DNA from 2 places in the Microbacterium paraoxydans genome. Region 2 is predicted to be linked to the other one. Evidence: predicted binding sites of a transcription regulator. Region 2 holds the regulator's gene; the other holds the start of a gene.
What was found. The regulator HrcA, encoded in region 2, represses chaperone genes, less so after heat shock. The targets are predictions, from matches to a motif close to TTNGCACTCGNNNNNNNCGAGTGCNAA.
Positions count from the first base shown of each region.

Region 1: a site for HrcA is predicted at 4,084-4,110, ahead of groES (co-chaperone GroES). Genes of this name have one in related genera too.

Region 1 covers NZ_CP064873.1:841,547-857,333, reverse strand. The annotation lists gene IZR02_RS04085 (ABC transporter ATP-binding protein) at 1-403, shown strand, start outside; gene IZR02_RS04080 (ABC transporter ATP-binding protein) at 400-1,167, shown strand; gene IZR02_RS04075 (ABC transporter substrate-binding protein) at 1,233-2,489, opposite strand; gene rarD (EamA family transporter RarD) at 2,634-3,566, opposite strand; gene groES (co-chaperone GroES) at 3,701-3,997, opposite strand; gene IZR02_RS04060 (THUMP-like domain-containing protein) at 4,148-5,353, shown strand; gene IZR02_RS04055 (hypothetical protein) at 5,361-6,554, opposite strand; gene IZR02_RS04050 (hypothetical protein) at 6,538-7,659, opposite strand; gene IZR02_RS04045 (hypothetical protein) at 7,671-8,153, opposite strand; gene tsaD (tRNA (adenosine(37)-N6)-threonylcarbamoyltransferase complex transferase subunit TsaD) at 8,150-9,238, opposite strand; gene rimI (ribosomal protein S18-alanine N-acetyltransferase) at 9,235-9,723, opposite strand; gene tsaB (tRNA (adenosine(37)-N6)-threonylcarbamoyltransferase complex dimerization subunit type 1 TsaB) at 9,720-10,337, opposite strand; gene IZR02_RS04025 (flagellar assembly protein FliW) at 10,395-10,766, opposite strand; gene flgL (flagellar hook-associated protein FlgL) at 10,763-11,644, opposite strand; gene flgK (flagellar hook-associated protein FlgK) at 11,658-13,067, opposite strand; gene flgN (flagellar export chaperone FlgN) at 13,081-13,563, opposite strand; gene IZR02_RS04005 (sigma-70 family RNA polymerase sigma factor) at 13,782-14,585, shown strand; gene IZR02_RS04000 (flagellin) at 14,667-15,497, shown strand; gene fliD (flagellar filament capping protein FliD) at 15,586-15,787, shown strand, end outside.
Region 2 covers NZ_CP064873.1:1,972,084-1,987,870, forward strand. The annotation lists gene IZR02_RS09490 (PhoH family protein) at 1-197, opposite strand, end outside; gene IZR02_RS09495 (HIT domain-containing protein) at 244-591, opposite strand; gene IZR02_RS09500 (16S rRNA (uracil(1498)-N(3))-methyltransferase) at 629-1,357, opposite strand; gene dnaJ (molecular chaperone DnaJ) at 1,360-2,472, opposite strand; gene hrcA (heat-inducible transcriptional repressor HrcA) at 2,509-3,540, opposite strand; gene hemW (radical SAM family heme chaperone HemW) at 3,650-4,867, opposite strand; gene IZR02_RS09520 (DUF1990 family protein) at 4,867-5,520, opposite strand; gene lepA (translation elongation factor 4) at 5,724-7,592, opposite strand; gene IZR02_RS09530 (ABC transporter permease) at 7,835-8,818, shown strand; gene IZR02_RS09535 (ABC transporter permease) at 8,820-9,758, shown strand; gene IZR02_RS09540 (ABC transporter ATP-binding protein) at 9,755-11,683, shown strand; gene IZR02_RS09545 (ABC transporter family substrate-binding protein) at 11,816-13,528, shown strand; gene IZR02_RS09550 (alpha/beta fold hydrolase) at 13,602-14,333, shown strand; gene IZR02_RS09555 (MFS transporter) at 14,325-15,563, opposite strand; gene IZR02_RS09560 (glycoside hydrolase family 1 protein) at 15,560-15,787, opposite strand, start outside.

The DNA.
Region 1 (15,787 bases), 1.1 Mb from region 2:
CCTCATGAGCGACCCGAGCCTGGTGATGCTCGACGAGCCGATGGCCGGGGTGAACCCCGCCCTCACGCAGTCGCTCCTCGATCACATCCTCGACCTCAAGGACCTCGGGATGACCGTGCTGTTCGTGGAGCACGACATGCACATGGTCCGTCACATCGCCGACTGGGTGGTCGTGATGGCCGAGGGGCGCGTGGTGGCCGAGGGGCCGCCGGAGACCGTCATGGAGGACCCCGCGGTGGTGGACGCCTACCTCGGCGCCCACCAGGACGTGGACCTCGGCGCCGTCACCGGCCGTCTCCCGGTGATCTCCGACGCCGACGCGGAGCGCATCCGCGAGCAGATCGAGACCGAGGTCGAGGCCGAGGTCGAGGCCGAGGACGCCGCCGAGGAGGGCAAGGCATGAGCACCGCAACCCCCGCCGAGGGCGCCGCCCGGGCCGACGACGTGGTCGTCGAGCTGAAGGACGTGCACGCCGGCTACCTGCCGGGAGTCAACATCCTCAACGGCGCCAACCTCGTCGCCCGCCAGGGTGAGCTCATCGGCATCATCGGCCCGAACGGCGCCGGGAAGTCGACGCTCCTCAAGGCGATCTTCGGCATGGTGAACGTCCGCGAGGGCGACATCACGGTCAAGGGTGAGAGCATCGTCGGTCTCAAGGCCGACAAGCTCGTGCGCCGCGGTGTGGCCTTCGTGCCGCAGACGAACAACGTGTTCCCGTCGCTCACCATCCAGGAGAACCTGGAGATGGGCCTCTACCAGAACCCGAAGATCTTCGCGGAGCGACTCGAGTTCGTCAGCAGCATCTTCGCCGAGATCGGCAAGCGCCTGAAGCAGCGGGCCGGCTCGCTCTCCGGCGGTGAGCGGCAGATGGTGGCCATGTCGCGCGCGCTCATGATGGACCCCTCGGTGCTGCTGCTGGACGAGCCGTCCGCCGGTCTCTCCCCCGTGCGACAGGACGACGCCTTCATCCGCGTCTCCGACATCAACAAGGCGGGCGTCACGACGATCATGGTCGAGCAGAACGCCCGCCGGTGCCTGCAGATCTGCGACCGCGGCTATGTGCTCGACCAGGGCAAGGACGCCTACGAGGGCACCGGCCGGGAGCTGCTGAACGACCCGAAGGTCATCGGCCTCTACCTCGGCACCCTCGGGACCGACGCGGCCTGAGACGCGGCCCAGGAACGACGAAGGCCCCGGATGCCGAAGCATCCGGGGCCTTCGTCGTCGCTGCGTTACTTGATGCGCGAGGTGACGTTCTCGGAGTCGAACTCGTAGACGCCGATGGCAGCGCCCTTCGGGTCGTTGTTCTCGTCGAACGTGATCTCACCGGAGAGGCCGTCGTAGTCCGGCGTGCCGCCGTCGTTGATGATCGCGGCGCAGTCGGCGTAGTTGTCGCACTTCTCGCCGTCGCCGTCACCACCGGAGACGGTGATCATCTCCGCGGCGATGTCCGGGCCTTCGACCGAGCCGGCCTTCAGCGCGGCCAGAGCGATCAGCACCACGGCGTCGTACGCCTCGGCCGAGTACGTCACGGCGTCGATCGGGTCGTTGCCCTCGGCCGTCCAGACCGCGTTCAGCTGGTCGAGGAAGTCCTGCGGCAGCTCGGCGCCGGCGCGGGTGCCCTTCGAGCCCTCGAGGCTGACCGACACGTCCGCACCCCAGTCCTTGAGGTTGCCGTCGACGAGGTACAGCGACCCCGTGTCGACCCCGGCGTTGCCGAGCAGCGGCGCGATCGTGGCGAACTGGTCGTAGGAGACGACGGCGACCGCATCCGGCTTGGCCGCAGCGATCTCCGAGACCTGGGCGTTGAACTGTCCGTCGCCCTGGTTGTACGAGGCGTCGGCGACGACCTCGCCGCCGGTGCTCTCGAAGGTGGCCTTGATCGCCTCGAACAGCCCCGTGCCGTACGGGTCGTTCTGGTAGATGATGCCCAGCGTCTTGTGACCGTCCTCGGCGATCTCGTTGCCGAGCACCTCGCCCTGCAGGTTGTCGCTCGGCGCGGTGCGGAAGTACAGCGGGTTGATGCCCGTGAAGTCCGGCGACGTGTTGGACGGGGACACCGTCAGGATGTCCGCGCCCGCGTTGCCGTCGAGGATGAGCTTGGTGACGCTCGAGGACGCCGCGCCGATCATGGCGGTGATGCCGTCGTTGCGCAGGTTGGTGATGGACGTCTCGTAGGCCTTGTTGTCGAGGTCGCCCTCGTCGGCCGTGCTGAGGTCGATCGTGATGCCGGCGTCGGCCTCGTTGATCTGGTCCACGGCGAGCTGGACGCCGGCCTCCATCGGCGCGCCCAGGAACGCGAGCGTACCGGTGGCGGGCAGCAGCGAACCGAGCTTGAGCGTCAGGTCGGCGGCGGGCTTGTCGCCACCCCCGTCCGACGGCTCCGCGTTCGGCGTGCTGCTGCAGCCCGCGATGATGAGGGCGGAGGCGCTGACCAGCGCGATCCCGGCGAAGATCCTCGCGCTGCGCGAGCCCTTCAGTGCGTTCATGATGCTCCCTTGCGTAAACGAACGTGGATGGTGACCACAGTCGGGTGCTCTAACACTAGGGCGTGCGCCCCGCGCGCAGGAGGGGCAAGTATCTCGGTGCGTTAACGATCCAGGACCGCTGTTTCCGCCGGTGGGCGGGCGGGATCAGAGCCCCGCGGCGAGGGTGTCCCGACGGCCGCGCCGTGCGGCGAGGAGCAGATCGACGACGAAGACCGCGATCGCGATCCACACCAGGACGAACCCGATCCAGCGCTCCGGCGGCATCGGCTCGTGCAGCACGACGACCCCGATGAGGAACTGGAGGATCGGGGTGAGGAACTGCAGCATGCCGATGACGGCGAGGTCGACGCGACGCGTGCCGGCCGCGAACAGCAGCAGAGGGACGGCCGTCGCCACTCCCGCGAACGCGAGCAGCACGGCATGCGGCCCGCCCGCAGTCCCCATGGTCAGGCCGGCCGGCGTCGTCGCCACGATCACGAGCTGCACCACCGCGATGGGGATCAGCCAGAACGACTCGAGCGTCAGCCCGCTGACCGCGTCGACGGCGGGGCCGATCTTCTTCTTGATGAGCTCGTACAGGCCGAAGGAGGCCGTGAGCGTCAAGGCGATCCAGGGGACGTGGCCGTACGCCACGACGATGACCACGACCGCGATGGCCGCGATGCCGACGGCCACCCACTGCAGCCGGCGGATGCGCTCCTTGAGCACGAAGACGCCGAGCAGCACCGTCGTGATCGGGTTGATGAAATAGCCGAGCGCCGTCTCCACCACGTTCCCGCTCAGCGTGCCGAGGACGAAGACCTGCCAGTTGACGTAGATGAGGAGGCCGGCCAGGGCCGTCCACCCCAGCAGCCGCGGACTCCGGACGATCGCGAGGAAGGCGGCCCATCCCCTCGTGACCGTGAGCAGCAGGAGACAGAAGACGAAGGAGAGCAGCACCCGCCAGGCGACGACCTCCCACGGACCGGTGGGCTGCAGCAGGAGGAAGTAGAGGGGCAGGACGCCCCACAGCAGGTAGGCGCTCCCGGCGTAGGCGACGCCCGCCGTCCGGGTGGCGCGGGTCGTCTCAACGGTCACCGCACAACCCTATGCCTGCGCCGCCGGGCGACGCGCCGTTCGGGACGCAGAAGAGGGCCCGGATGCCGATGCATCCGGGCCCTCTTCTGCGGACCGGGTTCCCGTCCGGCGAGCGGAGGGAACCGGGTGTGCGATCAGCGGACGACGACCGCCAGGACGTCGCGAGCCGACAGGACGAGGAACTCGTCCGCGCCGAACTTCACCTCGGTGCCGCCGTACTTGCTGTAGAGCACGCGGTCGCCGACGGCGACGTCGAGCGGAACGCGGTTGCCGTTGTCGTCGATACGGCCGGGGCCGACCGCCACGACCTCGCCCTCCTGGGGCTTCTCCTTGGCGGTGTCGGGGATGACCAGGCCACTCGCGGTGGTCTGCTCGGCCTCGACCTGCTTGATGACGATGCGGTCCTCGAGCGGCTTGATGGAAACCGACACGGTCTACCTCTTCTTTCTTGACGCTGACACGAAAGACTCGTTCGCACTCTCAACCCGAGAGTGCTAATGCCAGTGTAGGCGGTCGGCTGGCACTCATGCAATGCGAGTGCCAACCCCGCTCCGGCGGCCACCGGGTCCTAGGGTGGGAGGGTGGAGATGTCCGAGCTGCGCGCCCTGCTGACCCCCGCCGGCCTCGAGCTGCTCGATGCGCTCGGGCCGGTCACCTCCACCGCCGAGGCGGCCGCAGCCGTCTCCCGGCTGCGCGCCGCCGGCCACTCCCCCGACCTCGTCTCCGCCGTCGTCGGCCAGGCGCACCTGCGCGCCAAGGCCACGGCGAAGTTCGGCCCGTTCGCCGCCCGCATGCTCTTCACCCGCGCGGGCCTCGAGCAGGCCACCCGCCTCGGAGTGGCCGCCCGCCACGCCCAGCGGATCCGCCGGGCCGGCCTCACGAGCGTCGCCGACCTCGGCTGCGGGATCGGCGGCGACGCCCTCGCGTTCGCCGGCGCCGGACTGGCGGTGCACGCCGTGGACGCCGACGAGGTGACCGCGGCCCTCGCCGCCTACAACCTCGCCCCGTTCGGGGACGACGCCACAGTGCGCCACGCGACCGCGGAGGAGGCGCTCGGGGAACCGGTCCCCGGCCAGGCGATCTGGATGGACCCCGCCCGCCGCACCTCCGGGCACAGCGAGACCCGGCGCGTCTCCGCCGACGTCTACTCGCCGTCGCTCGACTGGGCGTTCGCCGTCGCCGCGCAGCGCCCCACCGGGATCAAGCTCGGCCCCGCCCACGACCGCGACGCCCTGCCCGCGGACGCGGAGACGCAGTGGGTCAGCGCCGACGGGAGCGTGGTCGAGCTCGTGGTGTGGTCGCGCGAGCTCGCGAGGGAAGGGGTGCGGCGCTCCGCTCTCGTCATCCGCGGCGAGCGCTCGCACGAGCTCACCGGATCCGCGGATGCCGAGGACGCGCCGGTCCGTGCGCTCGGGGCCTTCCTCCACGAGCCGGACGGGGCCGTCATCCGGGCCCGGCTCATCGGCGACGTCGCCCGCAGCCTCGATGCGGGGATGCTCGATCCGCGCATCGCGTACCTGACCTCGGACGCCGCCCTGACGAGCCCGTTCGTGCAGTCCTTCCGCGTCCGGGAGACGCTGCCGATCACGCCGAAGACGATCAACGCGGCCCTGAAGACCCACGGCATCGGCCGCATCGAGATCAAGAAGCGCGGGGTGGACGTCGATCCGGCGGCCTTCCGGCGCAAGCTGACCCTGCGCGGCGACGCCGAGGCGACCCTGATCCTCGCCCGGTTCGGCGATCAGCGCCGCGCGATCCTCGCCGACCGGGTGCCCGCCGCGGACTGAGAGCGGGTCAGCCCTCCGGGTCGCGGCCCGGGATGTCGACGCGGATCGGATCCCCGGGCGGGCCGGTGGTCACGAGGTAGGACTCGCCCGTCGCCGCGTCGACGACGGCGGGGCCCGAGGTCACGGTGAGGTAGGGCGTCTGCCAGCGCGTGAAGTCCACCTCGATGACGGATGCCGACAGCAGTTCCCCGGTCTCCTGATCGACGTCGAGGAGCTGCACGCGGAGCCCGGACTGGACGGCTTCGTCGATCGTGGCGCATTGACGCGAGCCGTCGGCGTCGACGATCAGGCAGCGCTGGGAGGGCCCGCTCTCCGTGCTGCGGTCGCCGAGCCAGACCGGCTGCTCGCGGAACGACCCGAGGACGGAGAGGTTGAGGTTGTAACCGTCGCCGACGAGCTCCTCCGCCCTCGCGCGCTCCGCCTCGCCGAACTGGGCGACGAGCGTGGAGCTGCCTCCCCAGCGCTGGATGCTCACCATCGGCTCGTCCGTGGTGGAGAAGAGCATGACCGCCGTCACGCTGTCGAAGGAGAAGGAGCTCTCCTCGTCGTCCGCGGAGGAGACCGGCACGGGGAGCGAGGCGTACAGGCCCGTCCCCACCTCCTCCCCGGCCAGGCAGGTCGACTGGGAGTCGGCGCCCACGTCGAGGATCAGGCACCGGGTGGCCCCGTCGTCCTGTGTGGCGAACCAGGCGAGCGCCCCCTCCGCCTCTCCCACCGGGCGGACGGAGCCGGGATCGTAGTCCTCCCCGGCGAGTTCGATCCGCCGGTCCTCCTGCGCCTCCGTCAGGGGGAACGCGTCCGGTCGCGGGGCGAACAGCGCCCACCCGGCCCCCACGCCGATCGCGAGGAGAGCCGCCGACGCCACGAGGACCGGCACGAGACCGCGGCGGTTCGCGGCCGGCGCCTCGGACGCGGAGACGTCCTCCGTGTCCTCCGGCGCGGCGTCTTCCGCGACCGGCCCTTTCTCCGGCTCCGGGAGAGCGTCCGCGACCTCCTTCGCACCGCCGGGGTCCGGGGGTGCGGACGTCGCCGGCTCCTCGGACGCGGACAGGGCCGTGCGGCGGCGCTCCGCCTGGAGCTCCTCCAGCCGGAGGGCTGCGGCAGCGTCGAGCCCGCCGTCACGGCCGTATGCCGCACGCTCCAGCGCCCGGCGCTCCGCGTCGTCGTCTCTGGACTGGGGTCGGTCAGTCTCCTCCCGCACCGACGTCGCTCCCTTCTCGGATGATCACGAAGGACGGGGAGCCACCGCCCGGCAGCTCGTAGGTCGTCAGGCCGCCGGTCTCCGCGTCGGTCAGCTGCAACCTCAGCCGACCGTCGTGCTCCTGCAGCGTCTCCGTCGTCTCACAGGCTTTCGGCGCGTCCGGTGTCGCCCCGTCGTAGACGAGGCACTGCCGCCCCGTCTCGGCCTCGGAGGCCGTCCAGATCGGGACGTCGCGGTCGTACCCCACGACCCAGATCGAGTGGGGGTCGAACCCGTCCTCGACCAGACGCGCGGCCGTGCGGGTCTCTTCCTCGTTCGCATAGGTGATGCCGCTGCCCTCACCGGAGCCGAACTCCGAGACGCCGACGGCCACCGCCGGTTCGCCGTCGGGCGTGAGGAGCAACTGCGCCATGACCTGTCGGGTGTACTCGTCGTCCCGCTGCGTCGTCACCTCGCCCCACAGCCCTTCCTTCTGGACGGCTTCCCGCTGGTTGCAGCTCGGCGTCGTGCTCTCCGCCGATCCGAGGACCAGGCAGACGCTCGCCCCGCCGTTCTGTGTCGCCATCCAGACGACCGCGCCCTCCTCCGTCGCGACGGCGCGCACCGATCCGGGGTCGTACTTCCCGGATGCGATGAGTTCGGACTGCCACCCCTGCTGCTCGGCGCTGAGCGCGACCGCGGCACCGCCGGTCCGGCCGAAGGCGAGCCACCCGATGCCGAGCCCCAGGAGGACCATGACGACCGCGGCGAGCGCGAGCATCCCGCGCGAACGGTGCCGCGCCTCGGTCACGGCGGGGCGGTCGGTCCGGGTGGCGTCGTCCACGGGCTCGTCGTCCGGCACCACGGGAGCGTCGTCTCCTGTCGGAGTCTCGCCGTCGTCCGGCACAGTGGCGAGGGAGTGCCGGGACCGCGGAGGACCGGGCTGCCGGGTCTCCTGCACAGAGCCGGCCATCGGATCCGACGTGCTCGGTCCCGGAGACGGACGCCGCCGGGCATCGTCGAGCTGTCGCAGGCGCGCGGCCTCCGCGTCCGTGAGGCCTCCGCCCGGGCCGAAGGCCTTGCGCTGCAGGGCCCTGCGCTCCTCGACATCGTCGTCGTCCGTCATGGCCATCCCGCCTAGCCGAGTCTCTCGAACTGCATCCCCGCCCAGACCAGCCAGCCGAGGCTGTACACGGTCGCGCACAGCCCCAGCACGAGCGCCCAGCGCGCGATCGCGCGGTTCTCGACGGGGCGGCGCAGCGACATGATGGCGGCGATCACGGCGACGACCGCGACCGGGATCCCCCAGCCCACGAAGAACGATGCGCCGAGCGCGACGATCGCCGCAAGCAGCGCCCACGGCGCCAGCCGCGTGTCGTCCACGGGCACGGGCTCGGACGCCGGCTCCCAGGCGTCCTCCTCCCCGTGGTCGAGGTCGGGCCCGCTCACGACCACGGGCTCGATGCCCACCGGGCCCGTGGGGAGCTTCGTGTAGCCCTCCCGCGGAGCTCCGGGAAGGCGCGCGGTCCCGGCCGGGCGCTCGACCTGCCCGCTCGCGCGCTCGACCCGCGCGCGGGGGGCGACCCCGTCCGGTTCCGGTTCCTGCGCGAGCCCGGTCACGCCGGCACCGCCTCCGCGACCTGGATCTCCGTGACCGGCAGCGTCGAGTCCGCGCCGAAGCCGAGGGTCGAGGCGGGACGCCCCGATGCGATGAGCTCGGCGGCGAGCGCGGCGATCATGGCGCCGTTGTCCGTGCAGAGGGACAGCGGCGGGATGCGCACGGTGACCCCGGCCTCGGCGGCCCTCGACAGCGCGACCTCGCGGAGCCGGCGATTCGCGATCACGCCGCCCCCGAGCAGCAGGCGCGGCACCCCGAGGTCGGCGCAGGCGTTGAGCGCCTTGGTGACGAGGACGTCGACGACGGCCTCCCGGAAGCTCGCGGCGACGTCGGCGATCGGCAGCTCGCGCGCGTCGGCGCCCGCGGCGGCGTTCTCCGCCTCGAAGCGCTCGACCCAGCGGGCGACAGCGGTCTTCAGCCCGGAGAACGAGAAGTCGTAGCGATGCTTCGCGAGGTCCGAGGCACGCGAGAGCCCGCGCGGGAAGCGGATCGCGTCCGGGTCTCCGCCGACCGCGGCCCGGTCGATCTCGGGGCCGCCGGGATACGGCAGGGACAGCAGCCGGGCGACCTTGTCGAACGCCTCGCCCGCGGCGTCGTCCACGGTCTCGCCGAGCAGCTCGACATCGGTCGTGAGGTCGCGCACGTGGAGCAGGGAGGTGTGGCCGCCGGAGACCAGCAGCGCGATCGTCGGGTACTCCAGCGGCGCCGCATCCGGGGTGAGGATGTCGGCCGCGATGTGACCCACGAGGTGGTTGACCGCATACAGCGGCTTGTCGAGGGCGACGGCGAGTCCCTTCGCCGCTCCCACGCCGACCATGAGCGCTCCGGCGAGGCCGGGGCCGCTCGTCACCGCCACCGCATCGAGGTCGGCGAGACGGACGTCGGCCTCGGCCAGGGCGGCGTCGATGGCCGGCTGCAGCGCCTCGAGGTGCGCGCGGGCGGCGACCTCCGGCACGACGCCGCCGTACCGGGCGTGCTCGTCCATGCTGGAGGCGATCGTGTTGGACAGCAGCGTGCGCCCCCGCACGATGCCGATGCCGGTCTCGTCGCAGCTCGTCTCGATGCCGAGCACCAGGGGCTCACTCATGCGGTCGCCTCCTCCGGCGTATCGGCGGGCGCCGGGTGGCGGCGCAGGTCCAGACGCATCACGATCGCGTCGACGTCGTCCGGCTGATAGTAACGGGGGCGCCTGCCGATCTCCTCGAAGCCCTCCGTGCGATACAGCCCCTCGGCCGCCGGGTTGTCGGCGCGCACCTCGAGGAACACCTCGTGCGCGCCCCGGGCGGCAGCCGTCCGCAGCAGGGCACGCAGCAGCGCGCGCCCGCGCCCCTGCCCCCGGACCTCGGCGAGGAGGGCGATGGTCTGGATGTCGGCGTCCGCGCCGCCCTGCAGGGCTCGGACCCCGCCGTAGCCGACGATCGCCCCGCCCTGCTCGTCGACGAGGTAGCGGCCGTGCGGGCTCGCCAGCTCGCTCGCCATGGTCTCCCGGCTCCACGCGTCGGTCGGGAACGAGCGCTCCTCGATGGCCATGATCGCGTCGAGGTCGTCCGGCCGCGCGTCCCGGAGCGTCATGCGCCCACCTTCTTCGGGGCACCGGGCAGGGTGACGTCCGGATGCCGCAGGTAGAGGGGCTCCTCGCCGGCGAGGACCCGGCCGGCGGCGAGCGCCCGCGCCCCCACCCGGGCGAGGTCGACCGCGGACAGCGTCGTCACGTCCACCCGGCGGAGGCCCGCGAGATGCTCGTCGGCGTCGGCGGCGCGCACGAGCACGGTGTCGGCGATCGTGCGCGGGATCCCGTCCTCGTCCTGCCCGTCGAACACGGTGACGGCGACCTCGCGGCGGCGGGCGTCGGTGACGACGGCGAACGGTCCGGTCACGGTGGCCTGGATCGTGAGCGCGGCCGCCGTGTGGCTGGGGACCGGGACGACGGGGACGCCGCGGCCGAGGGCGAACGCCCGCGCGGTCGCGATGCCGATGCGCAGCCCGGTGAACGGGCCGGGGCCCATTCCCGCCACGACGTGCGTGATGCCGTCGGACCCGCCCTCGCGGAGCACGTCGCGCACCAGGTCGCCGATCACCTCGGCGTGGCCCAGCGGGTCGGCGGTACCGGCCTCGGCACGACGCGTCCCGTCCGGGTCGATGAGGGCGACGGCGGTGCCAAGGGAGGTGTCGACGGCGAGGATCACCTCTCCAGGGTAGTCGTCACCCCGCCCGTCACGGCCGGCGATCCGACCCCGCACGGGTCAGCCCAGCGGCGCCCGCACGGGGTAGTCCTGGCCTTCGAGGATGACCTGCGTCGCCGCTCCCGTCGCCCGGTTCACGACGACCGGTGCCAGCAGGTTGACGCTGACACCCTCGGCGGCGGGGTGGGCGACCACGAGCACGAAGGCGTCGTCCGCCGAGGAGAGAGCGAGGTCGGCGACCTGCGCGTCCGTGAGGGTCGGCGCGTACTCCGTGAGCACGGTGTTCGGGTCGACCAGGTAGAGCCGCAGGGCCTCGTCCTCGACCGCCCGCATCGCGAAGAGCCCGTCGGCGCCCTCGACCGGTGCGAGGGCGAAGTCCACATGGGGTGCCAGTCCGGGCGGCGGGGCCGTGAAGGTGAGCGCGGCGGTCATCGCAGGAAGTCCATCAGCGACGGCTGCAGCACGCGCGCGTTCACCGCGAGCGCCGAGCGGTACACGAGCTCCTGCGCCTGCAGGCGGATGAGCACCTCGACCGAGTCGACGTCCTCGACCGCGGCGCGGCGGGACTCGAGGGACACGGAATTCTGCACTGCCGCCTCCTTGGCGCGTTCGATCTGAGCCTGCCTGGTGCCGACCGCGCCCTGCACGCCCAGCATCGCCGTGCGGCGGTCGTCGATCTCCGCGAGCCGTGGTCCGACGTTGGTGCCGGAGCGGAGGTCGGCGACGATGCGGTCGACGAGGGCGAACACCGAGTCGTCGCCCGTGCCGAACACCGCCGCCCCGTCGGTGTCGACGCGGACGGCCGCCGCATCGGACACACGTCGCGTGACCTCGGAGCCGGCGACGCCGCTGTATGAGTAGTCGGCGGCGAAGGCCGCCGTGTCCGAGGTACCCGCGAACACGGACCGCCCGAGCAGCCGGGTGTTCGCCTGCCAGAGCAGCTCATCGCGGATGCCCTCCAGCTCCACCGCGAGGGCCTCCTTCGCCGCGGCGTCCAGCGCCCCGTCGTTCGCTCCCTGCGCGGTGAGGTCCCGCACCCGCGAGAGCAGCGAGGTGCTGGAGGTGATCGCCGTGTCGGCCGCGGTCACCCACGCCAGGCCGTCGTCGATGTTGCGCGCATACTGCTCGGTGCGGCGCTGCTCGGCGTGCAGGGCGAGGGCGGCAGCGGCCGCGGCCGGATCGTCCGAGGGCGCGGCGAACGCCTTCTGCGACGTGGCCTGCTCCTGCAGACGGGCGAGCTCGGAGAGGTTGGACTGCAGCTGGCGCATCGCCGTCTGCGTCATCGTGGTCTGGGTCACGCGAGAGATCATGGGGCTCCTCCGGTCAGCGTCCGACGACGCCCGTGCGGTTGATGAGGACGTCGAGGGCCTCGTCGACGGCGGTGAGCACGCGGGCCGCCGCCTGATAGGCGGTCTGGTACGTGAGGAGGCTGATCGTCTCCTCGTCGCCGTCCACGGCCGCGACCGACTGCTGGGCGCCGACGGCGCCGACCGCCGCCGCATCCGACGCCTTCGCACGCTGCACATCGGCCGCGGTGGACACGCCGAAGCGGGTCACCTGGTCGGTCCACAGCGCATCCGGAGAGGTCGCGCGCTGCCCGATCTGGGAGATGAGGTCGGCGTTGGTCGCGTCCTTGGAGCCCGCTCCGGGCGCGGCGAGGGCCAGGTCGGCCGCCGAGGTGACGGCCACCTGCAGCCCGAGCGCGGCGGAGCCGGTCGCCGGCAGCGTGAAGAAGTCGCCCCCGGGCTGTCCGGACGCCGTGACACCGGCGCGGTGCTGCGCGTTGAGCGACTCCGCCAGCGCCGTGGCCACCCGGTCGTAGGTGGCGGCGAGCTGTGCCAGCATCCCGCCGTCGGCGGCCGGGGCGAGCACCGCGAGCGAGCCGCCGAGCTCTCCGCCGTCGACCACGAGGGGAAGATCCGGGACCGACTCCCAGACCACGCCGACGCGGGGTGCGCCGTCGATCGTCGCCGCGCCGGTCAGGGCGAGGTGACGCGCGTCGCCCCCGGAGACCAGGGCGTTGCCGCCGAGGCGGACCGTGAGCGTGCCGTCCGCCTCCACGGTGGCGGTGCCGCCGGCGAGCCGGGCCACGTCCTCGGCGAGCAGATTGCGGCGGTCGGTGAGCTCGTTGGCCGAGCGGCCCGAGGCCAGAGCGTCGCGGATCTCGGTGTTCAGCACCGCGATCTGGTCGGCCGCGGCGTTGACCTGGCTGACGGTGCGCTCGGCCGTTCCCCGTGCGGCCGTCCACTGCGCGGCGACGGTGCGATAGCCGCCGGAGATGTGGGCGGCGAGCTCCTTCGCCGACTCCAGGATGCTCGCGGCCGCGGCCCCCGAGTCGGGGGTGTTGGCGAGATCCTGCCACCCCGCCCAGAAGTTCGTCAGCCGGTTCGCGAGGCCCTTGTCCGTCGGTTCCGCGAGCGCCGACTCGGCGGTCGTCGCGGCGAGCGCGCGGGTGGCCCAGTAGCCGGAGGCCCCGAGGGTGTCGCGGACCCGGGCGTCGAGCAGCGCGTCGCCGAGGCGGGACACCCCGTCGATGGAGACGCCGTTTCCGGGGAGCGCGCCCATGCTGAAGCGCCCCGTCTGCGCGACGGCGGCGATGGAGGAGGTCTCGACGCGCTGCCGCGTGTACCCCTCGGTCTTCTGGTTGGCGATGTTCTGCCCCACCACATCCATGCCCCGCCGCGCGGCGGCGAGGCCGCTGGCGGCGGTGGTCAGTCCACTGAAAGTCGACATGAATCCCTCTCGGTCACATCTCGGTGTCGATGATGCGGGCGGCATCCTCGCGGGCGCGGTCGCCGCGGGTGGTGTATTCGCCGCTCTCCTGGCCGAGAGCGGCGATGGTCTCCTGGGTGGCGCGGAGTACTCCGCTGAGCTGCTCCGCGGCGGCGTCGCGCATCTGCTCGACCTCCGCCGTCAGCTTCACGAGCGCGCGCATGTGGTCGGTGAAGACGTCGCCCCAGGCCCCGTCCGGGGCGTGCTCGATGAGCTGGCCGATCGTCGCGTCCTGAGGAGCCCCCCACTCCTCGGCGACGCCGGCGACCTCGACGGCCCTGGCCAGGCTCGCGGCGCGCAGGCGGTCGAGCACCTGATCGATCTCCCTGGCCGCGAACTGGATCCAGTGCGACCGGCCGGCGGCGAGCAGCAGCTGTTGCTCGTCGAGCTTGAAAAGCAGCATCTCGAGCAGCTCGCGCTCGCGCCAGAGCTGCATCGATAGTTCGTTGGCTCCCATGATCCCCTTGTCCCCAGCGATCCCCCGCCCCACGCAGGTGCGATCGGCCCGCCTGTTAACGGTTCATAAATCTCTATCGGCCACCGCGCCCCTAAGGTTACTATGTGGACTGGCGGCGGTTAGTGCTCCCCATGGACATATCCCGGACCTTGTGATATGACCATCTACCCCTCGCCATGGAGCTTCCGGAGTGCATCCAGAGAGGTGGATCATCCCCCATGTCGTCGCGCGCTGAGCGCAACCGCCTCGTCGAGGCCAACCTCCCCCTGGTCGGCTACCTCGCTGCAGACACCCATGCTCGGGCTACCCATATCCCCCGCGAAGAGCTCGCCGCCGTCGGCGCGCTCGCCCTCGTGACCGCCGCCGACGCCTACGACCCCGCGCTCGGCGTCCCGTTCGGCGCGTACGCCCGCCGCCGCATCCTCGGCGCGTTCGCCGACGAGATGCGCGCCATGGACTGGGCATCCCGCGGCATCCGCAAGCGCATCAAGGAGACCGTCGCCGTCCGCGACACCCTCACCGCCGCCCTCGGTCGAACGGCGACCGCCACCGAGATCGCCACCGCCATGGGCTCACCCAAGGAGGCGGTGGTGGAGGCCCTCGCCGACGCCGCGCGCACCGTCGCCCCGCTCGACGACCCCGCCACGCGGGACCTCGTCGCCGACATCCCTCTCCCCGAGGAGTCCGCGCTGGTCGGCGAGCGACGAGAGGTGCTCGAGCACGCCATCACCGCTCTCCCCGAGCGCATGCGGCGCATCGTCGTGGCCGTCTACGTCGAGGAGCGCCCCGTCAAGGAGATCGCCGAGGAGCTGGGCGTGACCCACTCGGCCGTCTCGCAGCAGCGGGCGGAGGCGGTGCGCCTGCTCCGCGACGCCCTGGACCGCTACTTCGCCGAGGGCGGCACAGAGACCACGACCACCACCCGCGTCTCGCCCGCCGCGCGGGATGCGTACTTCGGCCGCATCGCCGAGGCCGCCGGCGTCCGGATCGGTGAGGTCTTCCGCGCCGCCGCCCCCGCCTAACGCGTCCGCATCCTCCGCCGATAGGTGAGTGCAGGAGACCACGGATGGTCTCCTGCACAACACATCACGGAGGAAACCCTCATGGGTATGCAGATCAACACCAACGTGGGCGCGCTCAACGCCTACCGCAACCTGTCCAACACGCAGAACGACCTGTCGAAGTCGCTCGAGAAGCTCTCGAGCGGTCTGCGCATCAACCGCGCCGCGGACGACGCCGCCGGCCTCGCGATCTCCGAGGGCCTGCGTTCGCAGGTCAACGGCCTGAACGTCGCGGCTCGCAACGCCCAGGACGGCATCTCGGTCATCCAGACCGCGGAAGGCGCCCTGACCGAGGTGCACTCCATCCTGCAGCGCGTGCGCGACCTGACCGCTCAGGGTGCGAACGACTCGAACAACGCGAAGTCGCGCGAAGCGATCCAGACTGAGATCGGCGCCCTCGCCGACGAGCTCACCCGGATCGCCGACAGCACCAACTTCAACGGCATCAAGCTGCTCTCGGGCGGCACGACGCTGACGTTCCAGGTGGGTGCGGGCGCGGTCGCCGCCGAGGACCAGATCTCGGTCGGCCTGACCAACTTCGCCAACCTCGGCACCACCATCGAGACGCTCGCCGGCACCATGACCGACGCGGCATCGTACGGTGCGGCTCTGGCGGGCATCGACACGCAGATCCAGGCGGTCTCGACCGCACGTGCCGGCTACGGTGCGCTGCAGAACCGCTTCGAGTCGACCATCAACAGCCTCAACGTGTCGGCCGAGAACCTCGCCGCCGCCGAGAGCCGTATCCGCGACACCGACATGGCGTCCGAGATGGTCAAGTTCACGTCGGCGAACATCCTGTCGCAGGCGGGAACGGCCATGCTGGCCCAGGCCAACCAGGCCAACCAGGGCGTGCTCCAGCTGCTGCGCTGATCCGCGCCGCCGCACGGAATCACTCCGGGGGTCCGGGTGACGGCTTCGGCCGTCGCCCGGGCCCCGCCGCACACAGAAGGGAAGCCGCATGTCGCTCTCGCTCGACGGCCTCGTGTCGGGGCTCAAGACCACCGAGGTCATCAAGGCCCTCATGGACGTGCACGCCATCCCCCGCACGCTGCTCAAGGCCAAGATCGACGACAAGAACGTCGTCATGACGCAGCTGCGCACCCTCAACACGGCCGTGCAGAACCTCGCCGCCGCCGCCGAGAAGGCCGCAGCGCCCGGCG
Region 2 (15,787 bases):
GACACGTCGCTCGGGGCGAGATCGTGCCCGGCCTTGGTCATCGTGAGGAGCTCGTCGACGAGGGTCTTGGCTTTGGCGACGGCCTCGCGCGCGCCCGTGAGCGTGATCTCGTTGCCGCGCACGAGCACCTGTACGTCGCGGTGCTCGCGCTCGAGCATCCGCAGCAGACGGTCCTGCGGTCCGAGCAGCTGCACCATCGCGACGCCGTCGGCGTAGAGCCGTTCGGTGACGTTTTCCTGATCGTCAGAAGCCAACGAGCTTGTTCTCCTCGAGGTTGCCGAGCACATGGGCGTGCACGTGGAAGACGGACTGCGCGACGGTCGCGCCGTTGTTGAAGATGAGGCGGTACTCGCCGTTGGCGTGTTCCTCCGCGACGCGCTTGGCGGCGGCTACCATCTCGGCCAGCAGCGCGGGATCCCCGGCCGCGAGCTCGGTCACGTCGCGGTACTCCTCGGTCTTGGGGATGACGAGCACATGGAGCGGCGCCTGCGGATCGATGTCGCGGATCGCGAAGACGCGGCCCGTGTCGAGCAGGATCTCCCCGGGGATGTCCCCGGTGAGGATGCGCGTGAAGATCGAGGGTTCGCTCATGCTCTCAGCTTACTGGGGGGACGCGCGGCGCGGCCGGTCACCAGCGCCCGAGGGCCGCGGACAGCACGGCGATGGCCGCGGGGCCCGCCGTGGACGTGCGCAGCACGGTGTCGCCGAGCAGCACGCGTTCGGCGCCCGCGGCGGTGAGCTTCTCGAGCTCCTCCGGAGCGATCCCGCCCTCCGGACCCACCACGAGCACCAGGTCACGGTCATCCGGCACCAGGGCGGAGAGCCGCGCGGGCGCGGTCGGGTCGAGCAGGAGCACGCGCTGCGTCGCCGCGCGGGTCGCGAGCTGTGCGGTCGTCTCCGGGGCGGCCACCTCGGGTACCCAGGCACGGTGCGCCTGCTTCGCGGCCTCGCGGACGATCGTCGCCCAGCGCTCGCGTCCCTTCACCGCCTTCGGCCCCTCCCAGCGCGACACGCTGCGACCCGCCTGCCACGGCACGATCTCATCGACGCCCAGTTCGCACGCGGCCTGCACGGCGAGCTCGTCGCGGTCGCCCTTTGCGAGCGCCTGCACGAGCACGAGGCGCGGGCTCGCCGGCTCGTGCTCGACGCGCGCGGTGATCCGGACATCGACGCGCGACGGCGACACCTCTTCGGCCACGCCGGTCAGCCAGATGCCCCGACCGTCACCGACCGTGACGGCCTCGCCGACGCGCAGCCGCCGGACGACGGCCGCATGCTTCGCCTCGGCCCCGGTCAGGGAGACGAGGCCACCCACCGCGGCATCACCCGCGGATTCGACGAGGAAGTGCAGCGCCACGATCAGTGGGCGCGGAACCGGTCGCGCAGCTTGGAGAACAGGCCCTGCTGGAACTGCGCGAGCTGCGGGCCCGGCGCCTTGTTCTTCTTGGCGAAGTCCTCGATGAGCTTGCGCTGCGCGGAGTCGAGCTTGGTGGGGGTGACGACCTGCACGCCGACGCGGAGGTCGCCGCGCTGGGTGCCGCGCAGCGGCGTGATGCCTCGGCCCTTGATGGTCAGCACGTCACCGGACTGCACGCCGGCGCGGATCTCCAGGTCGACCTCCCCGTCGAGTCCCTCGATCGAGGTCTCGGTGCCGAGGATGGCGTCGGTCATGGACACCTCGAGCGTGGCGAGCAGGTCGTCGCCGTCACGGCTGAAGGCGGGGTGCGGGTTGACCGTGACCTCCACGTAGAGGTCGCCGTTCGGGCCGCCCGCGCGGCCGACCTCGCCGGAGCCGGGGAGCTGCAGCCGCAGTCCGGTCTCGACGCCCGCCGGGATGTCGAGGGACACCGTGCGGCGCGAGCGGACGCGTCCCTGCCCGCCACAGGTGCCGCAGGGGTACGGGATGGTCGTGCCGTAGCCCTCGCAGGTGCCGCACGGCTGGGAGGTGACGACGTTGCCGAGAAGGCTCCGCACCTGACGCTGCACGTGCCCCGTGCCGCCGCAGATGTCGCAGGTGACGGGCGACGTGCCCTCCTGGCAGCACGAGCCCTGACAGGTCTCGCAGAGCACGGCCGTGTCGACCTCGATGTCGCGGTGTGCACCGAAGACCACATCGCCGAGGTCGAGGGTGACCCGGACGAGCGCGTCCTGACCCCGCTCTCGCCGCGACCGCGGGCGGGCGCCGCGTCCGCCACCCTGCGACGCGCCGAAGAACGTCTCGAAGATGTCGCCGAAGCCTCCGAAGCCTCCGAAGTTGTTCGCGCCGTCACCGCCGCCCATGTCGTACCGGCGGCGCGACTCCTCGTCGCTGAGCACGTCGTAGGCGTGCGTGACGAGCTTGAACTTCTCCGCAGCCTCCTCCCCCGGATTCACGTCCGGGTGGAGCTGCCGTGCCAGGCGCCGATACGCCTTCTTGATCTCGTCGGTGGAAGCGTCCCGGGACACCCCGAGAACCTCGTAGTGGTCCGCCACAATCGCCTTTCTGCGTGTGATTTCCGTGGGGCCGCGTCAGCGGCCGGCCTCGTCGTCGTCGAGCATGCGTGACAGGTAGCGGGCGACCGCCCGCGCTGCCGCGAGGTTGCTCGGATAGTCCATCCGGGTCGGGCCCATGACGCCGACCCGCGCGGTCCCCGAAGGCGCCGCGTAGTTGCTGGCGACGATCGATGCCTCGCCGAGCCCGAAGGAGGCGTTCTCGGTGCCGATGCTCGCCGCGAGGCCGTGCTCGTCCGGCACCATCTCGCTCATCAGCCGCAGCAGCGTGACCTGCTCCTCGATGGCCTCGAGGAGGGGGTGGATGCTGCCGCGGAAGTCCTGTTCGCGCCGCGCCAGGGTCGCTGCTCCGGCCATCACGAGCCGCTCCTGCCGGAAGCCGCCGAGTTCGTCGATCACGACGCCGGCGAGGGTGCGGAGCACGCGATCCTGCGGCGTCTCCTCCGTGGCGAGCAGCGCCTGAAGCCGGTCGGAGGCCGCCGCGATCGCCTGCCCGGTGATGAGGGCGGACAGTCGCGCGCGCAGCACGGCGAGGTCGGCCTCGTCGATCGCGTCCGGCAGAGCGGTGATCCGCTGCGACACCCCACCGGCGTCCGTCACCAGGACCGTGAGGAGCCGGTTCGGGGCCAGCGTCACGAGCTCCACGTGAGTCACGTGCGCCCGCGCGAACGACGGATACTGCGCCAGCGCGACCTGGCCGGTGAGCTGCGTGAGGACGCGGACGGTCCGGACCATCAGGTCGTCGAGGTCGGCCGGGTCGGCGAGGAACGACTCGATGGCGGAACGCTGAGCGGTGGAGAGAGGACGGAGCTGGGCGAGGTGATTGACGAACACCCGGTAGCCCTTGTCCGTGGGGACGCGCCCGGACGACGTGTGCGGAGCCGTGATCAGCTCCTCGTCCTCCAGCTGCGCCATGTCGTTGCGGATGGTCGCGGCCGAGACCCCGAACGAGTGCCGGTCGACGATGGAACGGCTGCCCACGGGCTCGTGCGTCTCGACGTAGTCCTGCACGATCGCGCGGAGGACCTGCAGCCCTCGCTCTGTGACCATGGCTTCCCCTTCCCGCCGACCGGATGCTGGCACTCTGCTGCCCTGAGTGCCAATCCTACCTCCTGCGACCGGGAGATCTCCGAAGGCGGGGCAGCGCCGGTGGAGCCGCTCAATCCGTCAGTTCGCGCACGACGGCGTCGGCGAGGAGGCGGCCGCGGAGCGTGAGCTGCACGCGCCCGCGGATCGCCGCCGGCGCATCGATGAGCCCGTCGGCGATGAGGCCGGCGATGCGGTCCCGGTTCTGCTCCGGGACGTCGGTCACCGCGATCCCCTCACGGATGCGGCTGAGGAGGAGGATGCGCTCCAGGGTCCGCGCCTCCGGGTCCGGACGTTCGCGCCCGGCCGCCGGCGAGGACGAGGCGGCCAGTCGCTGCGCGTAGGCCGCCGGGTGCTTGACGTTCCACCACCGGAGTCCGGCGACGTGGCTGTGGGCGCCGGGGCCGAAACCCCACCAGTCGCTCCCCCGCCAGTACGCGAGGTTGTGCCGCGACCGCTGCCCTTCGCTGCGGGCCCAGTTGCTGACCTCGTACCACTCGAACCCGGCGGCGGCGAGGCGCTCGTCCGCCAGCTCGTACATGTCCGCCTGCAGGTCGTCGTCCGGGGTCGGCACCTCACCGCGACGGATCTGTCGCGCGAGCTTCGTGCCGTCCTCGATGATGAGGGCATACGCGGAGACGTGGTCGGACTCCAGGGCGAGGGCGGCGTCGAGCGAGGCCTCCCAGTCGGCGAGGCTCTCCCCCGGTGCGCCGTAGATGAGGTCGACGCTGACCGCGAGTCCTGCCTCCTTCGCCGCGGCGACGGCGGTGCGGACGTTCTCGGGCCGGTGCGTCCGGTCGAGCGCGGCGAGGACGTGCGGGACGGCGGACTGCATGCCGATGGACAGCCTCGTGACCCCCGCCTCGGCGAGGATGCGCGCGACCTCCGGGGTCACGGTGTCGGGGTTGGCCTCGACCGTGACCTCCGCGCCCGGTGCGAGTCCGAACGCCGCGGTGGCCGCTCCCAGCATGCGGGCGAGATCTCCCGCGGGAAGCAGCGTGGGCGTGCCGCCGCCGAAGAACACCGTGTCCATCGGGCGCAGCGCTCCGGCCTCGTCCAGCACCGTACGCGCGAGGGCGATCTCGCCGATGAGGGTGGACGCGTAGTCCTCCTGCTTCGCCCCGCGGAGCTCACCGGACGTGTACGTGTTGAAGTCGCAGTAGCCGCAGCGCACGCGGCAGAACGGGATGTGCAGGTAGGCGGAGAACGGCGTCTCGACGGAGATCGGGAGATCGGCGGGGAGTCGCCCGTCCGCGGGCGCCGGATCCCCGAGCGGAAGTGGTCCCGCCATCACACCGGAGTCGCGTAGAGCGGGGAGATCGCGCGGAGGTAGCGCGCGAACAGCTCGCGACGGCGGCGCTTCATCAGGGCGGGGACGAGCCGATAGAGCAGCGTGTTCGGGGCGTCGAAAGCCCGGACCGTGAACCAGACCTCGTCGTTGTCCTCGCGCCAGTCCACGTCGAACGACTCCTCGCCGCTCACAACGGAGCCCCCGACCGTGCCCAGCACGAAACCGATTCGCCGGGTCTCCTCGGTGACCGAGATCACACGCAGCTCGGAGTCGGCGCGCATGCCGCCGACGCGACCGCGGAGGTGGAGTGTCATGCCCGCGCCCACGAAGGGCATCCCCTCGGCGTCGTAGCGCGGCTCCACATCCCGCTTGCTCGGCGCGATCGGATTGCCCTCGGCGTCGAAGCTCACGCCCGCATAGGCGGGGCCGGGAGCAGGGCGGACGTCTTCCACGGACAGCCCGGCCGCACGCTGCGCCGTCCACGACAGCAGGGCTTCGCCGGCCGTCTGGAAACGCTCCTCGCCACTGCCGATCCGCCAGGATTCCTCCGCCGGGATGCTGCGCTCCGGCGGGTACTGCATCAGATCGGGGGCGTGGGTCGCACCCACGGCCGCATAGTCCACCGTGTCGTCTCGGAAAGTCCCGCGCCGCATGAGATCCAGCCTACTTCGGGTTCCCTGAGCGAACACCCCCCGCGCCGCACGCCGTCACATCCCCGGGAGGGCTGGGCCCCTGATGCTGGGTCCCTGAGCCTGTCGAAGGGTGGGTCCCTGAGCCTGTCGAAGGGTGAGTCCCTGAGCCTGTCGAAGGGTGGGTCCCTGAGAACCGCGCGCTTCGACAAGTTCAGCGGGGTGGGCTACTTCTTGTCCTTGGTCTCGACGTCGCCGGAGAGCGCAGCGATGAACGCCTCCTGCGGAACCTCGACGCGGCCCACCATCTTCATGCGCTTCTTGCCCTCCTTCTGCTTCTCGAGGAGCTTGCGCTTGCGGGTGATGTCACCGCCGTAGCACTTGGCGAGCACGTCCTTGCGGATCGCGCGGATCGTCTCCCGGGCGATGATGCGCGCACCGATCGCGGCCTGGATCGGCACCTCGAACTGCTGGCGAGGGATGAGCTTGCGCAGCCGCTCCGCCATCATCGTGCCGTAGGCGTAGGCCTTGTCCCGGTGCACGATCGAGCTGAACGCGTCGACCTTCTCGCCCTGCAGGAGGATGTCGACCTTGACCAGGTCGGCCTCCTGCTGCCCCGACGGCTCGTAGTCCAGGGAGGCGTAGCCCTGCGTCTTGGACTTGAGCTGGTCGAAGAAGTCGAACACGATCTCGCCGAGGGGCATGTTGTAGCGCAGCTCGACGCGCTCCTCGGAGAAGTACTCCATGCCCAGCAGCGTGCCGCGCCGCGACTGGCACAGCTCCATGACGGTGCCGACGTAGTCCTTGGGCAGCAGGATCGCCGCCTTCACCATCGGCTCCGACACCGAGCCGATACGGCCGTCCGGGTACTCGCTCGGGTTCGTCACGGTCACCGTCTCGCCGGTGTCGCTCGTCACGACCTCGTAGATCACGCTCGGGGCGGTGGTGATGAGGTCGAGGCCGAACTCGCGCGAGAGGCGCTCGGTCACGATCTCCAGGTGCAGCAGGCCGAGGAAGCCGCAGCGGAACCCGAAGCCGAGCGCCACGGAGGTCTCCGGCTCGTACTGCAGCGAGGCGTCGGAGAGCTTGAGCTTGTCGAGCGCCTCGCGCAGTTCCGCGTAGTCGCTGCCGTCGATCGGGTAGATGCCCGAGAACACCATCGGCTTCGGGTCCGTGTAGCCGGGAAGCGCCTCCGCCGCGGGCTTGCGCGCGTTCGTGATCGTGTCGCCGACCTTCGACTGCCGCACGTCCTTCACGCCGGTGATGAGGTAGCCCACCTCGCCGACGCCGAGACCCTTGGTCGGGGTGGGCTCCGGGCTCGACACGCCGACCTCGAGGGCCTCGTGGTTCGCGCCGGTGGACATCATCTGGATGCGCTCGCGGGGCGAGAGGCTGCCGTCGACCATCCGCACGTAGGTGACGACGCCGCGGTAGGCGTCGTACACGGAGTCGAAGATCATGGCCCGCGCGGGTGCGTCCGCATCCCCCACCGGAGCCGGGATCTCCTCGACGATCCGGTCGAGCAGATCCTCGACCCCCATGCCGGTCTTCCCGGACACGCGCAGCACGTCCTCCGGCTTGCCGCCGATGAGCGAGGCGAGCTCCTTCGCGTACTTCTCGGGGTCTGCGGCGGGGAGGTCGATCTTGTTGAGGACAGGGATGATGTGGAGGTCGTTCTCCAGCGCGAGGTAGAGGTTGGCCAGCGTCTGGGCCTCGATGCCCTGCGCGGCGTCGACGAGGAGGATGGCACCCTCGCACGCGGCCAGCGACCGGGACACCTCATACGTGAAGTCGACGTGACCGGGGGTGTCGATCATGTTGAGCGCGAACACCTCGTCCGGGCCCTGCGCCTGCCCCAGGGCCCACGGCATCCGCACCGCCTGGCTCTTGATCGTGATGCCCCGCTCCCGCTCGATGTCCATGCGGTCGAGGTACTGGGCGCGCATGTCCCGCTCCGCGACCACGCCGGTGATCTGGAGCATGCGGTCGGCCAGGGTCGACTTGCCGTGGTCGATGTGGGCGATGATGCAGAAATTACGGATCTGCGCAGCCGGCGTCGCGGCAGGCTGAAGCGGGGTGAGAGCGCGTGGGGACATGTCCCGTCGATTCTACGGTGAGGGTCCTCATAATCCCCATTCGTGCGTATCGGTGATAGTCTCCCGAAGTTGCCCGGGATCAATCCGTGACACCGGATCCCGTAAGCGATACGACTCCGTCACAGACTCCGTGAGGGCTGTCGCGTCGCGCGGAACGGCGGATGAAACCCGATCATCCGCCCGGCTCAGCGTTGCGTCGGCAGACCCCGAGCGCGTCTGGAGAAGAGAAAGACAAATCCCCCTTGATCAAGTACCTCGCGCGCCGTGCCCTCGGCTGGCTGCTCATGATCGTGGTCGCGACGAACCTCACCTACTTCCTCGCGTGGGGCTTCCTCGATCCGCGCAGCAACTACGTGGGTCGTCGCCCTCCGCTCACCGAAGAGCAGATCGTGAACACCCTCGCTCCCCGCAACCTGAGCGACACCGTCCCGCTCATCGAGCGGTGGTGGACGTGGCTCACCGGCATCCTGCTCCGCTGGGACTGGGGCGTGAGCCCGACGGGCGGATCCGTCAACGAGCAGGTCGCCTACCGCATGTGGGTCAGCGCGGAGCTCGTCCTCGGCGCGACGATCCTCACGACGGTCCTCGGCATCGCGCTCGGCGTGTACACCGCGTCTCGGCAGTACAAGCTCGCCGACCGCATCGGCCAGGCGACGAGCATCATCACGCTCAACATCCCGATCGTCGTCGCGGCGTTCGCGATCGTCCTGCTCGCGATCGGCCTGAACAACGCCACCGGCACCCGCATCTTCTACGTGACCGGTAACGCCAGCCAAGGGGTCGAGGGCTTCTTCCCCACCCTCATAGACGTGCTGCAACACCTGACGCTGCCGACGATCGCGCTGGTGCTCACCGGGTACGCGAGCATCCACTTCCTGCAGCGGTCGCTCCTGCTGGACAACATCAACGCCGATTACGTCCGCACGGCCCGCGCGAAGGGCCTGACCAAGCAGCAGGCCATCCGCAAGCACGCGCTCCGGACGTCGCTCATCCCCGTCGCCACGCAGGTCGCCTTCACGATCCCCGCGATCTTCACCGGAGCGGTCCTGACCGAGACGATCTTCGCGTGGAACGGCATGGGCCGGTACTTCATCGAGACCATCACCAAGAACGACATCCACGGAACCGTCGCGATCGCCGCCTTCGGTGCGGTCCTCACGGCGATCGGCGCCATCCTCGCCGACATCGCCGTCGTCGTCCTCGACCCGCGCGTGAGAGTGAGCTGACATGAGCACCGACATGCTCGACCCGACCATCCACCCGGAGCCGGAGACCGCCGGCCCCGAGACCACCCGCGTCGCCACCAAGCGGCTGTCGAAGTGGACGCTGTACTGGCGACGCTTCTCCCGGAACCGCGGAGCCCTCATCGGCCTCGTGATCTTCGTCGTCCTCGTGCTGTTCGCCATCGTCGGGCCCTTCATCGCCCGGTACGACCACATCGAGCTCGACTTCCTGAACCTCAGCACTCCCCCGTCCGCGGAGCACTGGTTCGGCACGAACAACGCCGGAAACGACCTCTTCGCCCAGGTCGCCGTCGGCTTGCAGCGGTCGCTCATGATCGCCATCACCGTCTCCGTCGGCGTCACGATCGTGTCCGCGCTCGTCGGCACGGCCGCGGCCTACTTCGGCGGCTGGACCGAGCGCATCTCGCTCCTGGTCATCCACTTCATGATGGTGATCCCGAGCTTCCTCATCCTCGCGATGATCTCGAACAAGGCCGGCGGTGACTGGCGCGTCATCGCCCTCATCATGATCTTCGTGATCGGGTGGTACTTCCCCGCCCGCGTCATCTGGACGATGGCCCTGTCGCTGCGCGAGCGCGAGTACGTCAGCGCCTCCCGCTACATGGGCGTCGGCGGCATGCGCATCGTGCTCCGCCACCTCCTGCCCAACATCGGCTCGCTCCTCGTCATCAACTTCACCCTCGGCGTCGTCAACGCCGTGGTGACGGAGACGGGCCTGTCCTTCCTCGGCTTCGGCGTCAAGATCCCCGACGTGTCGCTCGGTGCCCTCATCGGCGCCGGCTCGAGCTCGCTGACCACGGCGCCCTGGCTGTTCTACTTCCCGGCGGCGGCGCTGACCCTGCTCACCGTGTCGATGGCGCTCATCGCCGACGGCCTGCGCGACGCCCTCGATCCCACCTCGGCTGCTGGAGGCCGCGCATGACCAACGTCCTCTCCGTCCGCGACCTCAAGGTCAGCTTCGCCTCCGAGGCCGGCCGTGTCGACGCCGTCCGCGGCGTCTCCTTCGACCTCGAAGCCGGCAAGACCCTCGGCATCGTCGGCGAATCCGGTTCCGGCAAGTCCGTGACCTCGCTCGCGATCATGGGTCTCCTCGACGAGAACGCCAAGGTCACCGGCTCGATCATGTACGACGGGCAGGAGCTCGTCGGCATGAGCGACAAGCAGCTGTCGGTCATCCGCGGCAACGGCATGTCGATGGTCTTCCAGGACCCGCTGACCTCGCTCACGCCGGTCTACACGGTCGGCGATCAGCTCATCGAGGCCCTCACGGTCCACCGCGGCCTGTCCAAGAAGGACGCCTGGGACCGCTCCGTCGAGCTGCTCAAGCTCGTCGGCATCACCGAGCCCGAGCGCCGGATGAAGTCCTTCCCGCACGAGTTCTCCGGAGGCATGCGGCAGCGCGTCGTCATCGCCATCGCGATGGCCAACGATCCGAAGCTCATCATCTGCGACGAGCCCACCACGGCCCTCGACGTCACCATCCAGGCGCAGATCCTCGACCTCATCGAGAAGGCGCAGGACGAGACCGGCGCCGCGGTGATCATGATCACGCACGACATGGGCGTGGTCGCCCGCACCGCCGACGACGTGCTCGTGATGTACGCCGGCAAGCCCGTGGAGCACGCGCCCGTGCGCGAGCTGTTCCACAAGACCCGCATGCCGTACTCGATCGGCCTGCTCGGCGCCATCCCCCGCGTGGACAAGGCCGAGAAGGAGCCGCTGACCCCCATCAAGGGCAACCCGCCGCTGCTCATCAACCTGCCGGACGCCTGCCCGTTCGCCGACCGCTGCCCGATCGTCATGGACGCCTGCCGCGCCAAGGAGCCGGAACTGCTCCCCGTGCCGACGGGCTCGGGCGACCTGCACCAGGCCGCCTGCATCCGCGCGCACGAGATCGAGGACGGCGGCCTCCTCGGGGGCCTGCCCGTCTACCCCGTCCGCCCCGTCCCGGAGAGCGACCTCACACGGACGCCCCGCGAGGAGCGGCCGATCACGCTCGAGGTGAAGAACCTCCGCAAGACGTTCCCGTTGGTCAAGGGCGCGTTCCTGAAGCGCAAGGTCGGCGAGGTCCAGGCGATCAAGGGCATCAGCTTCGACGTGCGCGAGGGCGAGACGATGGCCATCGTCGGCGAGTCGGGCTCGGGCAAGACGACCACGCTGCTGCAGATCATGGACATGGTCAAGCAGACCGACGGCGACATCGTCATCGCCGGCACCAGCGTCAACGACATCCACAGCCGCAAGGTCGAGCGCGCCCTGCGCCGCGACATCCAGATCGTCTTCCAGGACCCGATGGGAGCCCTCGATCCGCGCATGACGGTGGCCGACATCATCTCGGAGCCGCTCTTCGCGATCGGCACGCCGAAGGAGGAGGCGCACCGGCGGGTGGACGAGCTCATGGACCTCGTCGGGCTCAACCCCGCGCACAGCGACCGCTTCCCGCAGGCGTTCTCGGGTGGTCAGCGGCAGCGCATCGGCATCGCCCGGGCCCTGTCGACGAACCCCAAGATCGTCGTGCTCGACGAGCCGGTGTCCGCGCTCGACGTGTCGATCCAGGCCGGCGTCATCAACCTGCTCGACGAGCTCAAGACCAAGCTCGGGCTGTCGTACCTCTTCGTCGCGCACGACCTCTCGGTGGTGCGTCACATCGCCGACCGCGTGGCCGTGATGTACCTCGGCGAGTTCGTGGAGCACGGCGACGTCGACCAGGTCTTCGACGACCCGCAGCACCCGTACACGAAGGCGCTGCTGTCGGCGATCCCCGTGCCGGATCCCGACATCGAGCGCACCCGCGAGCGGGTGGTCTTCGACGCCGAGACGATGTCGACGAAGCCCGCGACGGTCTGACCCGGATCCCATGCGCGCGTTCCTGGTCACCGTCCGATAACGGTTAGGCGGCATTCACCGCAGCGCCGTGTTCCGGGATACAGCGCGAACTAGTCTTCCCTTTATGAAACGCCGAAAGGCGAAAGGAGCACCATGAAGAACAAGAAGTTGCTGGGGGCGGTCGCGGTCGGCGGCGCCCTCGCACTCGCCCTCGCGGGCTGCGCGAGCGGTTCCGGGAACACCGGTGGCGGGGACAACGGCGAGAAGGTCGAGACCAAGACCGCCGACTACAACCCGCAGGACCGCAGCAACCTCCAGGAAGGTGGCGAGGTCAACTTCCCCATCAACGAGATCCCGGAGCAGCTGAACGGCTTCAACAGCGATGCCAGTGCTGACACCGCTCGCCTGTGGTCGTGGTACATGCCGCAGATCCTCCTGGTCTCGCCGGAGGGCGAGGTCACGAAGAACGACGCCTACCTCGACGCGTACGAGATCGGCGAGGAGGATGGCAACACGACCATCACCTTCACGTTCAAGGACGAGGCGCACTTCAACGACGGCACCGACATGGACTGGACGTCCGTCGACGCCACGTGGAAGGCCAACCGCTCCTACGACGAGGGCTTCAACCCGAACGCGACCGACGGCTACAAGCAGATCAAGACCGTCGAGCAGGGTGACACCGCGAAGACCGCCGTCGTGACGTTCGACGGCATCTACGCCTGGCCGTCCATGGCGTTCCTCACGGGTGGCGTCCTGCACCCGGACATCGCCGACCCGGCCGTGTTCAACGAGGCCTTCATCGGCAACATGCACCCCGAGTGGGGCGCCGGCCCGTACACCGTCGACACGTTTGACGCGAACGGCGGCTTCGTCTCGTTCAAGCCGAACCCCGAGTGGTGGGGCAACGCGCCGCTGCTCGACACGGTCACCTTCACGGCCATGGAGCCCGACGCCTCGATCAACGCCTTCAAGAACGGCGAGATCGACATGGTGGGCGCCAACACCAACGACCGCCTGAAGCAGGTCCAGGAAGTGGACGACACCGTCGTCCGCCGTGCGCAGCAGACCGCCAAGACGGTCCTGCTCGTCGACGCCGACAAGCCGCAGTTCGAGGACATCGACGTGCGCAAGGCGTTCTTCCTCGGCGTGAACGTCGACCAGCAGAAGCAGATCGCGTGGAACGGCCTCGGCTACGAGGAGCCGGTCGCCGGTTCGCTCAACCTGTACTCGTTCCAGGACGGCTACAAGGACTCGTTCGCCGAAGCCGGTCTGAAGCACGACGTCGAGGGCGCCAAGAAGCTCCTCGACGACGCCGGCTGGACCGAGGGCGAGGACGGCATCCGCGAGAAGGACGGCGAGAAGCTCTCCGTCACCTTCCCGATCTTCGGTGAGGACCCGACCATCGAGGCCCTCGCGAAGTCGCTGCAGGCGCAGCAGAAGGAGATCGGCATCGACCTCAAGATCGATGTCCGTGCCTCCGCCGACTTCTCCAGCGACTTCACCACGAAGAACTGGGACGTCGTCTCGCTCCGCTTCACCGACTCCGACCCGTTCGGCCCGGCCTGGTTCTGCCAGCTCTACTGCTCCGACAGCGGTCTGAACCTGTCGGCGACCGGCACGGAGGAGATCGACCAGCAGATCGCCGACGAGGTCGAGAGCCAGAAGGACGCGGAGTCCTGGACCACCGCGGCGATGGACCTCGAGCCGAAGATCATCGAGCAGACCTGGGGCCTCATCCCGCTGTACAGCGGCCCCTCGATCTACGTGGTCAAGAACGGCCTGGCGAACCTCACGCCGGAGCCCTACGTCGGTCTCGACCTGTTCGGCGTCACGCCGGTCGAGAACGTCGGCTGGGAGAAGTAACATCCTCTGACACCTCGTGTCGAAGCGGGGTCGGTGGTCCATCCACCGGCCCCGCTTTCCTTATGCTGAAGGCGTGACCGTCCAGACCGTCCTCGTGCACGGCATCCGCACGTCGGCCACCATGTGGCGGTCGCAGATCGAGTACCTGGGGGCACGCGGGCTCCCCGTCACCGCCGTCGACCTCCCCGGCCACGGCAGCCGGATGGACGAGGACTTCACCCTCCACGAGGCGCTGCACACGATCGATGCGGCCGTCCGCGCCGCGGCCGAGACGGGCCCCGTGCTGCTGGTCGGCCACTCCATGGGCGGGCTGCTCTCGCTCGCGTACACCGGTGGCGCTGAGCCTCCGCCCGTCGACGGACTCGTCGCCGCCGCATGCACCTCGCTTCCCCGCGGCGCCGGGCTGCGCGCGTACCGCCTGTTCGCCCGGGCGGTCGACTCCCTGCCCGACCGTGGCATGTGGCTGACGCAGCGCATGCTCGCCGCGACGATCCCCGAGGAGAATCGCGGAGACTTCGCCGCCGGTGGGTACGCCCTCGACATCCAGGACCAGACGCTGCGCAGCCTCGCCACCCTGGATGTGGCGGCCGCCGTCCCCCGCATCCAGGTGCCCCTCTGGTTCGTGAACGGCCAGTACGATCAGCTCCGGCTTAACGAACCCCTGTTCCGGCGCCTGGCCCCGGAGGCGGAGCTCATCGTCGTGCCACGGACCACGCACCTGATCACGGCCATGCGCCCGCGGGTGTTCAACGCCGTCCTCTCCCTCGCGATCGCGACGATCGAGCAGCGCACGGCGTCAGGCTGAGAGCACCCGAGGCCGCGCGGCGGCGGTGAGCGCTCCGCCGACGAGCGACAGGATGGCTGCCGCGAGGAAGACGAGCCAGAACCCGCCGGCCAGCGCGACGAGGCCGGCCCCGAGGACGGGCCCGATGAGCTGTCCGAGGGCGGCGGTGACGTTCACGATGCCGAGGTCGCGCGCGTGGTCCTGCTCATCCGGGAGCAGGTCGGCCGCGAACGCGAGCCCCACGGTCGAGAAGGCGCCGTAGCCGACGCCCATGAGCGCGGCGGCGATCATCGTCATCTCGAAGGTGGGCAGAGCCACGATCACCACACCCGACGCCGCCTGGACGACCGTGGCCCCCACGGCGAGCCGGCGGCGCTCCCCGGTGCGGTCGGAGATGATCCCGGTGATCACGGAGGCGAGTACCACGAAGACCGTGTAGACGACGATCAGCAGGAGGAGGTTGTCCTGTGCGGTCGTGCTCTCCTGTCCGAGCCCGTGGAGGAGGAAGAAAAGGAACAGCGCCGTGCCGAGGGCGTTGCCGATGTTGGTGACGAGCCGGCCCGAGAGCATCCAGGCGAAGTCGCGGTCGCGGAGCGACGCCAGGCGGGGCCGCCCGATGCGCTGAGGGCGCAGCGCCTCCGTGCTCGGCGGGTCCGGCAGCCGCAGTGCCGCCGCGACGCCCACCACCGCGATGATGCCGGCGAGGAGCAGATACCCGGCGACGATGCCGAGGCCGAGCAGCACGACGAGTCCGACCCCGAGCACGATCCCGACCGCCTGGCTCGACCCGACCGCGGCGGATGCGGCACCGCGCTGCGTCGTCGGGAGCTGGTCGGCGATGAGCGCGGTGAACGCGGCGGAGGAGACGGCGACGCCGATCGAGACGCCGACCCAGCCGGCGCCGACCGCCCACGGGCCGTCGGCGAAGCCGGTGAGGACGAGACAGGCAGCCGTGAGCGCGACCCCTCCCAGAGCCCATGGCCGCCGCCGATGCGCGCCGGCGCGGGCGCGATCCGAGAGTGCCCCGGCGAGCGGCCCGGCGACGACGCCGGCGAGGCCACCCAGTCCGAGCACGATCCCGGAGGAGACGACGCCGCGGATCCAGTCGTCCTCCGGAGTGTCGAGCTGCAGCGGGAGGAGGAGCTGGACCGGGGTGAGCTGGACGGTCCAGATCGCGAGCCAGGCGAGGGTGAACAGCGACATCCAGCGCAGGCCCGCTCGGTGGGTGCCGAGGCCCGGGGTCGCGCTCATGCGCGTGCCGCCTCGGCGTCTTCGGCTGCGCGCGCACCCGCGATGAGGTCGCGGTACCAGCCGTAGGAGGCCTTCGGGGTGCGCTCCCCCGTCGAGAAGTCCACGTGCACGAGGCCGAACCGCTGCGTGTAGCCGTCCGTCCACTCCCAGTTGTCGAGCAGCGACCAGACCGTGTACTCCTCGACGGGGACGCCGGCGTCGATGGCCTCGCCCACCGCGTCGAT